DNA from 2 places in the Paraburkholderia sp. WC7.3g genome. Region 2 is predicted to be linked to the other one. Evidence: riboswitches for the same ligand, from Rfam matches in the RefSeq annotation. Region 2 holds a riboswitch; the other holds the start of a gene.
The links. A riboswitch is a leader RNA that binds a small molecule or an ion and turns the genes downstream of it on or off. The one in region 2 is predicted to bind cobalamin.
Positions count from the first base shown of each region.

Region 1 (5,268 bases), on a different contig from region 2:
ACGCCACGGCATCGACAGATGCCGTGGCGTTTCCCTTTGAGCTTGCGTTCGCGCTTGCGCGTCACTTCATCTGCACCGACCCCGACACGTTGACGGTCACCGTCGACGTGCCGCCTTCGAGCGACAGCGGCGCGCTCTTCGCGTCGGCACCCATCGCGCGCGCGCTCATCATCATCATCGGACGCGGCATCGCGCCGCTGTGATTCACGTTGACCTCGCGAATCGAATAGCCGCTAAAGCCGAACGCCTGCGAGGACGACGCGGCCTGCTCGCGAAACGATTTGATCGCCTCGCCGCTGAGCCGCTGCTCGGCCGCGCGCTGCGCTTCCGGCGACAGCGAGAAACGCACGTTGCCCACCTGCATGATCGATGCCATCTGTCCGGCGAGCTTCGATGCCGCGGCGAAGTCGCGCGATTCGAGCACGACTTCCGTACGGCCGCGCCACGCCGAGATGCGTCCGTCCCGGTCCGTCGACGGAAAGATCGAGAACGCGCCCGAGCGCGCGGTCACGCCGCTGACGCCGCGCGCTTTCTGCAACGCCGCGTCGGCGCGTTCGTTCAGCGTCGACGTCAGCGACGACGGCTCGCTCGCTTCCTGCTCGTAAAACAGCGTGATCTCGACCTCGTCCTGCGGGACTTCGGCGCTCGCCTGCGCATTCAGCGACAGCACGCCCGAAGGCTGCGGCATCATGCTCTGCGCTCGCGCTGGAGCCGGGTTCAGCGCGAGCGCCACAGGCGCGCCAAAGGCGAGCGCGAGTGCGACGGCCCGTGCGGTTCTTTTCGTCATGGCTGGACTCCTGGTTTGCACAGGTTGTGCACGTTCGATGCGAGCACCGCGTGGCGGCGCGCGGTTTGACGGATGCGTTGGCGAATGGCTTCGGGTGCTGGAGAGCGGTCGGGTTGAGCCCACGCTTTCGTTGACCGATTAGGCGCGCTCGACTGGCGCTTGGTTCCCCAATTAGTGTTTTGCGGCCGGATTGGGCTGATGACCCGCGTGCGCTCACGACACGTGCCGCGCCGCGAGTTCACCTTTAAACGAGCCGTTTAGTGATGAATCGCCATTCGGCGTCGGTCACCGGCATGATCGATAGACGGTTGCCTTTGGCGAGCACGCGCATGTTCTGCAATTCGGCATGCTCGCGCAGCGCGGCAAGCGGAATCAGCGCAATTTTCTTCTTGAACACGACGTCGACGAGCATCCAGCGCGGCGTTTCCGGCAACGATTTCGCGTCGTAGTACGGACTCTTTTCATCGAACTGGCTCGGGTCCGGATACGCGGTCGACGAGACCTCCGCGATGCCCGCGATGCCGGGCTCCGGACAGCTCGAATGATAGAAGAGCACGCCGTCGCCGATCTGCATCACGTCGCGCATGAAGTTGCGCGCCTGATAGTTGCGCACGCCGGTCCACGGCAAGGTGCGATGCGGTGCGTTGGCGAGGTCGTCGATGCTTGCTTCGTCCGGTTCGGACTTCATCAGCCAGTAGCGCATGAATCGGAGTCAGCGTGTGAGATTGAACGACGCGCAACAACAGCAGGCGCGTGCGGAAAAGCCCCTGAAAAAGGCGCTCAAACGAAAAAACGACGACCAAAGAAAAACGGCATCGAACCGAAGTCCGATGCCGTTCCAGATAAGGTCCCCGCCTTAGCCGCTAGGCCGGCATCCTGAACCGAGGGTTCAGAATTGGTCGCAGTTAGCAACACTTCGGGTACATCAGACTGAGTGACGCGCACGCCCGTGCTACAAATTTCCGCAACCGTGCACATGGCATTGGTTCAAGGAATATATGACCTTGGCGAACCAGGCAGGGAAGCTAAACCGATGAAGCTACAACACATACCTTTGAACTTGCGACCGGTTCGAAACCGGCCCACTACTAACTAACCCAATACTGCTTACTGCACGCTGTACTGCTCAATCACAGTACCTAGCTGTTCGTTCATTTGCTGCATTGTACGCCGGATTTCTTCAGCGGGAAATGCTTCTCCGTGTCGCACGCTGCTTTGCAATTTAAGCAGTTCCGATGCCAGCGACAGCGCAGCCATCACCGCGATGCGATCCGTGCCCCGGACGTTGCTGTTACCGCGGATTTTCTTCATCTCCGCGTCGACGCGCGCGACCGCCTCGAGCAGCGCGCCTTCCGTTTCCGGCGAACAGGCGAGACGATAGGGTACTTCGAGAATCGATACCTCGATCTGCTTGGTGGTCATGCGCTTTCTCCGTGTCGGCTCACGTCGCTTTCCGCTTCCTCGTGTTCGGGCTGGGCGGGCTCGAGCAGATCGAGCTGGTTATCCGGTTCGCTGCTCGCGCGTGCGCGCGGCAATTTTTCGAGAATCGCATTCAGGCGCACCTGAGCGTCGTCGATCTTGGCGGACAGTGCGTCGCGTTCGGCCTGCAGTGTGTCGCGCTCTTCGCGCAATTGCGCGAGCTCCGCGTGCGTGGCTTGTACCTCGGCACGCGTTTGCGCGAGTTGCTCTTCGAGCGCGAGCCGCGCTTCGTTGTGGCGCTGGCTGATCGCAATCAGTTTGCCGATGTTCTGGGAGAGTGATTCGAGTTCGGTGAGCATGTGCTGCGTCCTCTAAAGACATCGCATTTTAGCGCGGAATATTACAGGTTCCGACAATTGTCTCGTTTCGAGACGTAACAGCATCGCTTCATGCACGTTCGTTGCATGTCGTGTCGTCGACCATAAGATAAAAAACCGGCAATCCATCGGACAATAACCTGCATTCAGCAGAACGGATTGCGCTCCGAATGACCTCTCTTGACGCTCCGCGAGGCCGCTCCTAAACTTCCCGCACTCTGGTGCCCGCGCGCGCTTATCGGCGCGCGCAGTTAAACGGGAAGCAGGGCGCGCGCGGTGCCAAAACCGGATGCGCGAACCTGCGCTGCCCCCGCAACGGTAAGCGACCGCATGTGATGTGCTCATGCAGGTCGGTCCTGATCGCAAGGTTGGAAGTTCAACGTGCGAGTGTGCCACTGCGCGTCACGCGTGGGAAGGCGGGATCGATGTGTCGTAGCCCGGATACCGGCCAGAAAAGAGGGACGTCCCCGCGAAAACGTTAAACAAGGGACGCCTCGTGACGCGTCGGCCTGCGGGGAAGCAGGCCGCGCACGCTAGCCACAGGAATGTCATCCCATGTTGTCCCCCATCGCCCGCGCGATGCTCTTCGCGTTCGCGAGCCTGCCGCTCGTCGTGCATGCGCAAAGCGCCGAGCCCGCGTCTTCATCGTCCGCTTTGGATGCAACCGCTGCGAATGCCGCAAACGTCATCAACAACGCCGCCAATATCACCTCAGCCGATGCCGCGGACACCGCGCTGTCGCCGATCGTCGTGACCGCGCAACGCGGACCGCAAGCGCTGACCGAGGCGATCCCGCAGACCACGCGGTTCGATCAGCAGGACATCGCCGACACGAGCGCGACCGATCTGCCCGGCCTGCTGCAATTCGCGCCCGGCGCGCAAATCTCGCGTACGGGTGGCCCCGGTTCGACCACGAGCCTCTTTTTGCGCGGCGCGTCGGCGACGCAATCGTTGCTGCTGATCGACGGCGTGCGCGTCGATTCAGTGAGCCTCGGCTCCGCTCAGCTCGCGCAGATTCCGCTCGATCAGGTCGATCACGTCGAAGTGGTGAACGGCAACGTGTCGGCGTTGTACGGCTCGGGCGCGATCGGCGGCGTCGTGCAGGTGTTCACGAAAGACGGCGGCGATCATCCGCCGCGGTTCAATTTTTCGGTCGGCTACGGCAGCTATCACACGCAGACGCAAACGGCCGGCGTGAACGGTGCGCTCGATCAGGACGGCCGCACGACTTTCAGCATCGCGCTTGCGCGCACCAAAGACGACGGATTTTCGTCGCTCAATCCGCTCGAGGCGCCGAACGCGAATCCGAACCCGAACGGCAATCTGAACGAAAGCATCACCGCGTCGCTGCGTCACACGTTCAACGACAAGTGGGACGCGGGCGTCAGATACTTCCAGTCGAACAACAACAACAGCTACGACAATGCGTACGGCGAGCCCACCGATCTGAACAACCTCTACAGCAAGGTGCGTCAGGTGTCGGTATTCGCGAACGGCAAGTTGACCGACTGGTGGACCACCCACTTCACGCTCGCGGAGGGCGACGACCGCAGCGTATCGAACACCAATGGCATCGACAACGGCCGCTTCAATACCGACAATCGCCAGTACACGTGGCAGAACGATTTCGCGCTCGCCGCGAACCAGAAGCTGCAACTCGGCTACGAGCATCTCGACCAGACGCTCGACTCCGACACGTTCGCCGCGCCCGAGCGTCACGTCGATTCGGTCTTCGCGGGCTACAGCGCGCGCTTCGGCCGCAACCAGATTCAGGCCAACGTGCGACGCGACCAGTACTCCGATTTCGGTGGAGCGAACAGTTACTATCTCGGCTACGGTTTCGACATCACGTCGCACTGGAAGGCAACCGCAAGCTATTCGGATGCGTTCCGCGCGCCCAGCTTCGACGATCTGTACTATCCGATCAGCGGCAATCCGTCGATCCAGCCCGAGCGCAGTCATTCTGTCGAAGCCGGTTTGCAGTACGCGACCGATGCGCTCGGCGTAATGCGGTTGAACGCCTTCCAGACGCGTTATACGAATCTGATCGACTACGTGCAGACGATCCCCGGCATCTATCTCGCCGAGAACGTCGGCCATGCGAAGGTGCAGGGACTCGAAGGATCGTGGAGCGGTCATGTCGGCAAGACCGACGTGCGCGCAACGGTGACGCTGCAGAATCCGGTCGATCTCGACAACGGCACCGACCTCGTGCGGCGCGCGCGACGGTTCGCGTCGTTCGCGGTGAATCGCGGCATCGGTGGATGGCGCGTTGGCGGCGAGTGGATCGTCAGCGGTCCGCGCACGGATAGCACTGGCAACCTCGGCGGTTATGGCATCGTGAATCTGTCGGCGCGCTACAACATCACCAAAGCGTGGTACGTCAGCGCACAAATCGACAATCTGTTGAACAAGGATTATGAAACGGCCTACTCGTACAACTCGCCGCGACGCGGTGCGTATCTCACGCTCGGCTGGCAGCAGCAATGACGCGCGCGCCGGATTGGCCGCGTGCGTGAGCGCCCGCGGATGAGTCGCGCGTCCACTTCGCTGTCCGCCGCGATGGCGACGCCGCGCCCGATGAGCGCGAAGCGCGCGGCCGCGATCTGGCTCGGCCTCGCGCTCGCCGCCGTCACGGTGCTCGGCGCGTCGCTGGTGCTCGGCAGCGTGCCGCTCGCGCCGTCG
Region 1 covers NZ_JBNDMA010000002.1:1,322,475-1,327,742, forward strand. The annotation lists gene OKW43_RS17635 (SIMPL domain-containing protein) at 62-787, opposite strand; gene OKW43_RS17640 (EVE domain-containing protein) at 1,032-1,490, opposite strand; RNA gene ssrS (6S RNA) at 1,632-1,813, opposite strand; gene OKW43_RS17650 (cell division protein ZapA) at 1,895-2,209, opposite strand; gene OKW43_RS17655 (ATPase) at 2,206-2,565, opposite strand; cobalamin riboswitch at 2,786-3,050, shown strand; gene OKW43_RS17660 (TonB-dependent receptor domain-containing protein) at 3,139-5,073, shown strand; gene OKW43_RS17665 (FecCD family ABC transporter permease) at 5,113-5,268, shown strand, end outside.
Region 1: another riboswitch for cobalamin. It lies ahead of OKW43_RS17660 (TonB-dependent receptor domain-containing protein); the one in region 2 lies ahead of cobW (cobalamin biosynthesis protein CobW).

Region 2 (5,268 bases):
CCCGCATTGCCGCGCTGTCCATCGCCGATCGGAAAGCGCCCCAGCGCGAGCAGCGTATCGCGCCGCTGCACGCCGCGCGGCGACTGCCCGAACGTATGCAGGCCATCGCGAATCTGCGCTTCCTTCAGCTCGCACAGCCACGCATCGACGCGGGTGAGCAGCGCGTCTTCATCGTCCTGACCGTTCGGAGCCGCGAGGCTCAACTCTTCGTGCAGCCGATGCTCGACGATCGTCGCCAGAATCGTGCGGCGCAGCAGCTTCGCGCGACGCGGATCGACCATCAATGCCTCGTAGTATTCGTCGACCTGGCGTTCGAGGTCCTGCAGCGGTCCATAGTTTTCGGCGCGCGTAAGCGGCGGCATCAGATGATCGACGATGACCGCCTGCGCGCGCCGCTTCGCCTGGCTGCCCTCGCCCGGATCGTTGACGATGAACGGATACAGGTGCGGCATCGGCCCGAGAATCAGATCGGGCCAGCACGCGTCGCTCAACGCAACGCTTTTGCCCGGCAGCCATTCCAGGTTGCCGTGCTTGCCGACGTGCACGAGCGCGTCGATGCCGAACTGATGGCGCAGCCAGAAATAGAACGCGAGATACGCATGCGGCGGCACGAGCTCCGCGTCGTGATAGCTCGCGTAGTCGCCTTGCTCGCGCGAACGCGAAGGCTGGATGCCGACGAACACCTGCCCGCAGCGCCAGCCGGCGATCACGAAGCGACCGCGCCGCAGCGTGGGGTCTTGTTCGGGCTTGCCCCAGCGCGCGTTCAACGCGTCGCGCACGCTGGTCGGCAATGCGTTGAAATGCGCGAGATAGTCGTCGAGTGCAAGGCTTTGCAGGGCCGGACGCAGATCGCGCACCACCGGATCGTTGGTCACGCCTTCGGTCAGCCGGTTCAACAATGCGTCGCCGTGTCCGGGCAATTCGCCGACACGATAGCCTTCGTCGCGCAGCATCGACAGAATGCCGACCACCGACGCCGGCGTATCGAGCCCCACGCCATTGCCGATGCGCCCTTCGCTCATCGGATAGTTCGCGAGGATCAACGCGACCTTCTTGTCGGTGTTATCGAGCGAACGCAGACGGCACCAGCGGCGGCTCAGCTCGGCGAGAAAACGCACCCGTTCGAGGTCGGGCTGATAGCGGACCACGTCGACCTGCGTATGCGCACAGCGATACGCGAGCCCCTTGAAGCTGATCGCGCGCGTGATGATGCGCCCGTCCACTTCGGGCAGCGCGATATGCATCGCGATGTCGCGCGAATTGAGGCCGTGATTGTCCTTCAGCCAATCTTCGCGATTGCCGCCGCTCAGGATCACCTGAAACACCGGCGCGTCGCCGGCCAGCGCGAGCGGCTCGGGATCGTCGATCGCGGACGCGGCGAACGCGGTCGTGTTCAGCACGAGCGCGGCACCATGCTGCGCGCACAGCGACTGCACGACATCGCGGCTTAGCGCATCCTTCAACGACGTGATCGCGAGCGGCAGCGGATTGAGCCCTTGCGCTTCGAGCGCATCGATCATCGCATCGAAGACCGCGGTATTGGCGGCCTGCAGATGCGCCTTGTAGAACAGGATCGCGACGACCGGCGCGTCCCGCCGCCAGCGCGCCTGCCAGTCGGCGATGGTCGGCGTATCGCGCTCAGGGTGATACAGCGACGCGGCTGGCAACGCGCGCGGCGGCTCGGGCTCGCGTCCCCAGTCGAGCACGCGATAGGCGATGCAGCGCAAAAACGCCTCGGCGTTCTGCGGGCCGCCCTCGCGCAGATAGCGCCACAACTGCTGACATAGCTCGGCGCTCGCGGTGCTGCGTGCGAGCAGATTCGGATCTTCCTGCAGGTCACCGGAAAACATCGCGAGCGTTTGCTGTTTGCGCTGCGCGAGCGCGACCACCTGCTCGATGCCGTACGGCCAATACGTTTCGCCGCCGAGATGATCGACCACGACGACGCGAGCATGCTGCAACACGTCGTCGATATAGAAATCGACCGAGGCCGGCTGACGCAGATAGGTGACGTTCGCGAGCCGCACGCTCGGGAAGCCGTCGCCCAGACGCGGCACCACGCTTGCGAGCAGCGACAGCGTGGTATCGGCGGAACTGAGCACGACGATATCGGCGGGCTGCTGATCGATGCGGATCACGCCCTGCGTATCGTCGACGAAGCCGCCCGGCGTCGTGCGCAGCAGATGCATACTGGCGCGCCCGTTATGCCGTCGCGTTCGACGTCGCGCCAAGCGCCGCGTCGAACGCCTGTTGCAGCGCGTGTCGATCGAGGTCTTCGCCGATCAGCACGAAGCGGCTCAACGCGCCTTCGCCATTTTCGCCCGCCTGCCAGCGCCGGTCGAAGTAGCTGTCGAAGCGCCGGCCCACGCCCTGGATCACGAGACGCATCGCCGCGCCCGGCAACGCGGCGAAGCCTTTGACACGGTAAATCGTGTGGCTTTCGACAAGCGCCTGCAAGGCGGCGAGCGCCGCGTCGCGCGAGCGCACACCGGCCTGCACGACGACCGAATCGAATTCGTCGTGGTGATGATCGGGGTCGTCGGCGGAACCGTGATGGTCGTGACGCAGGTGGATCGTCTGTTCCGACGCCGCTTCGAGGCCCAGCAGCGTATGCAGGTCGAGCCGCCCCTGCTGCGCGCGTACGATCTTCACCTGCGGCGGAATCTCCGCGCGGATCGCGGCTTCGACCTCGTGCTGCCGCGCATCGTCGATCAGATCGGTCTTGTTCAGAATCACCAGATCGGCCGCCGACAACTGGTCTTCGAACAGTTCGTGCAGCGGCGACTCGTGATCGAGACTCGGATCGGCCTTGCGCTGCGCATCGACGGCAAGCGGGTTATCGGCGAACTGGCCGCTTGCGGCGGCCGGCCCGTCCACCATCGTCACCACCGCGTCGACCGTGAAGCCGTTGCGGATTTGCGGCCAGTTGAACGCCTGCACGAGCGGCTTCGGCAACGCCAGCCCCGACGTTTCGATCAGCACGTGATCGAGTTCGTCACGGCGTTCCGCGAGCTTTTCCATCACCGGAAAAAATTCTTCCTGCACGGTGCAGCACAAACAACCGTTCGCGAGTTCATACAATTGCCCTTCGGTCTCGTCACCGTTTTCATCGCAACCGATGCCGCAGCCCTTGAGGATTTCCCCATCGATGCCGAGCTCGCCGAACTCGTTGACGATCACCGCGATGCGCTTGCCGCCCGCATGCTGAAGAATATGCCGCAGCAGCGTGGTTTTGCCGCTGCCGAGAAAGCCCGTGACGATCGTGACGGGAATCTTGCGCAATTGAGTTTGCATCGTGAGGTCCATCCGTTGGCGACGGCATGGCCGCGACAACGGAAATACAGAAAGCGGAGATGAGGTCATGAACGCGCCGCCGCATCCCCGCGGCGTACGTTCTGCTTCTTCAGGCCGGTATCCGGGCTGGCGAAAGCGCCGCTTCCCCTTCCCGGCCGAGTGGTTTCTCGTCCAGTGGTGAGATGTCGACGCGACCTTGCGCGAGGACATCGAAGCCGGCACCGCGGTGCCCCGGCCATCGAGCCGGAACCGCTTTTCGCTTACCGTTGCGGGGACAGCACAGGTTAGCCGTTGCAGAGCAGGTGGCTCCCTGTTTCCCGTTTAACTGCATGCGCACGAACGCGCACGCGAGCACCCAAAGTGCGTGCGAGTGTAGGCCCGCGACCTTGCGCAGTCAAGGAACCCAGCGTGCCGAAAAGCGCCGCCGACGCTTATCCGGCAAGGCGCCATGTGCTATCGTATGCGCGCGTTTGGTGCTCGCACATGCGTTCGCGTGTGCAGTTAAACGGGAAACAGGCAGCGCGTCGCGCGTTCAACCTGTGCTGTCCCCGCAACGGTAAGCGACCTGCGGCGCGCGATTCGATTCGCTGTCGATTCGGACGTGCCGCGCATGCGTTTTTGATGCCACTGTCCCGCGAATCCGCAAACCGGGACGGGAAGGCAAAGCGCGTGAGGCCGCCAGCCCGGATACCGGCCAGACGCGGAGGCGGCGCCGCATGCATCCGTGCATCAGGTTGCGCCGCCGGCCGCCGGAATCCGCGGGGAACGGATGTGAAGGCGTAGCAGCGCGGCATCGCGCGTGCCCGGATTCGCTGTACCGCATGACCTCTATGTTCACCGCCGCGCGCGCTGTCGCACGCCGCTTCTCTTCTTCCATCACCGCATGGCGCGCGCCGTGCACGCCGCGATGACGCGCGCCTGGCTGATCGGCGCCGGTCCCGGCGACGTCGAACTGATCACGCTGAAGGCCACCCGCGCGCTCGCGCAGGCCGATGTCGTGCTCGTCGACGATCTGGTGAATCCCGACGTGCTGCAGTTCGCGCGCGCCAACGCGCAAGTCGTGTACGTCGGCAAACGCGGCGGCCATCCATCGACGCCGCAAGCCGACATCGTCGCGCAAATGCTCGGGCATCTGCGCGCGGGGCGCAGCGTTGCGCGGCTCAAGGGCGGCGATCCGTTCGTGTTCGGCCGCGGTGGCGAAGAGTTGCAGGCGCTGCAGGCCGCGGGAATCGAAGTCGACGTGATCAACGGCATCACGGCCGGCATCGCGGCGCCCGCCGCGCTCGGCATCGCGGTCACGCATCGCGATTACGCGCAGGGCGTCGTGTTCGTCACCGGCCACGGCGCTGGCAGTGGCGAACCGGACTGGGCCGCGCTCGCCGCGACGCGCATGACGCTCGTGATCTATATGGGCATGCGCCGGCTCGGCGAGATCGCCCGCGCGTTGCTCGCGGCCGGCATGTCCGCCGACACGCCCTGCGCGGCGATCGAGTCAGCGACGCGGCCTGAGCAGCGTCATGTGCTCGCGCCGCTTCGCGAGTTCGCCGAGGCGGTCGCGCGCGCGGGACTCGGCTCGCCGGCGATCGTCGTGATGGGCGGTGTGGCGTCGCTCGCACTGGCGCGCGATGCGGCCGAACGCGACGCCGGCGTCGCTCGCGAACCAGCAGCGAGCGCGACACGACACGGACGCGGACGCGCGATCAAAACGCTGAGCGTCGGCATCGGTTGCCGCTTGCACAGCGAAGCCGTCGATATCGAAGCCGCCGTACGCGCAGCGCTCGGATCGAATGCCTTCGAGCAGATTCGCGCGATCGCGACGATCGACACCAAAGCCAACGAAGCAGGTCTGCTCGAATTCTGCTCACGTCATCAGCTGCCGCTGCAACTGTTCAGCCGCGAGCAGATCGCCGCCGTACCGGTCGCGTCGCCGTCGGCGGCGGCACACACGCATCTCGGCGTCGATGGTGTGTGCGA
Region 2 covers NZ_JBNDMA010000001.1:10,426-15,693, forward strand. The annotation lists gene cobN (cobaltochelatase subunit CobN) at 1-2,189, opposite strand, end outside; gene cobW (cobalamin biosynthesis protein CobW) at 2,203-3,294, opposite strand; cobalamin riboswitch at 3,390-3,668, opposite strand; cobalamin riboswitch at 3,749-4,007, shown strand; partial or broken gene cobA (uroporphyrinogen-III C-methyltransferase) at 4,202-4,939, shown strand; gene OKW43_RS00060 (cobalamin biosynthesis protein) at 5,015-5,268, shown strand, end outside.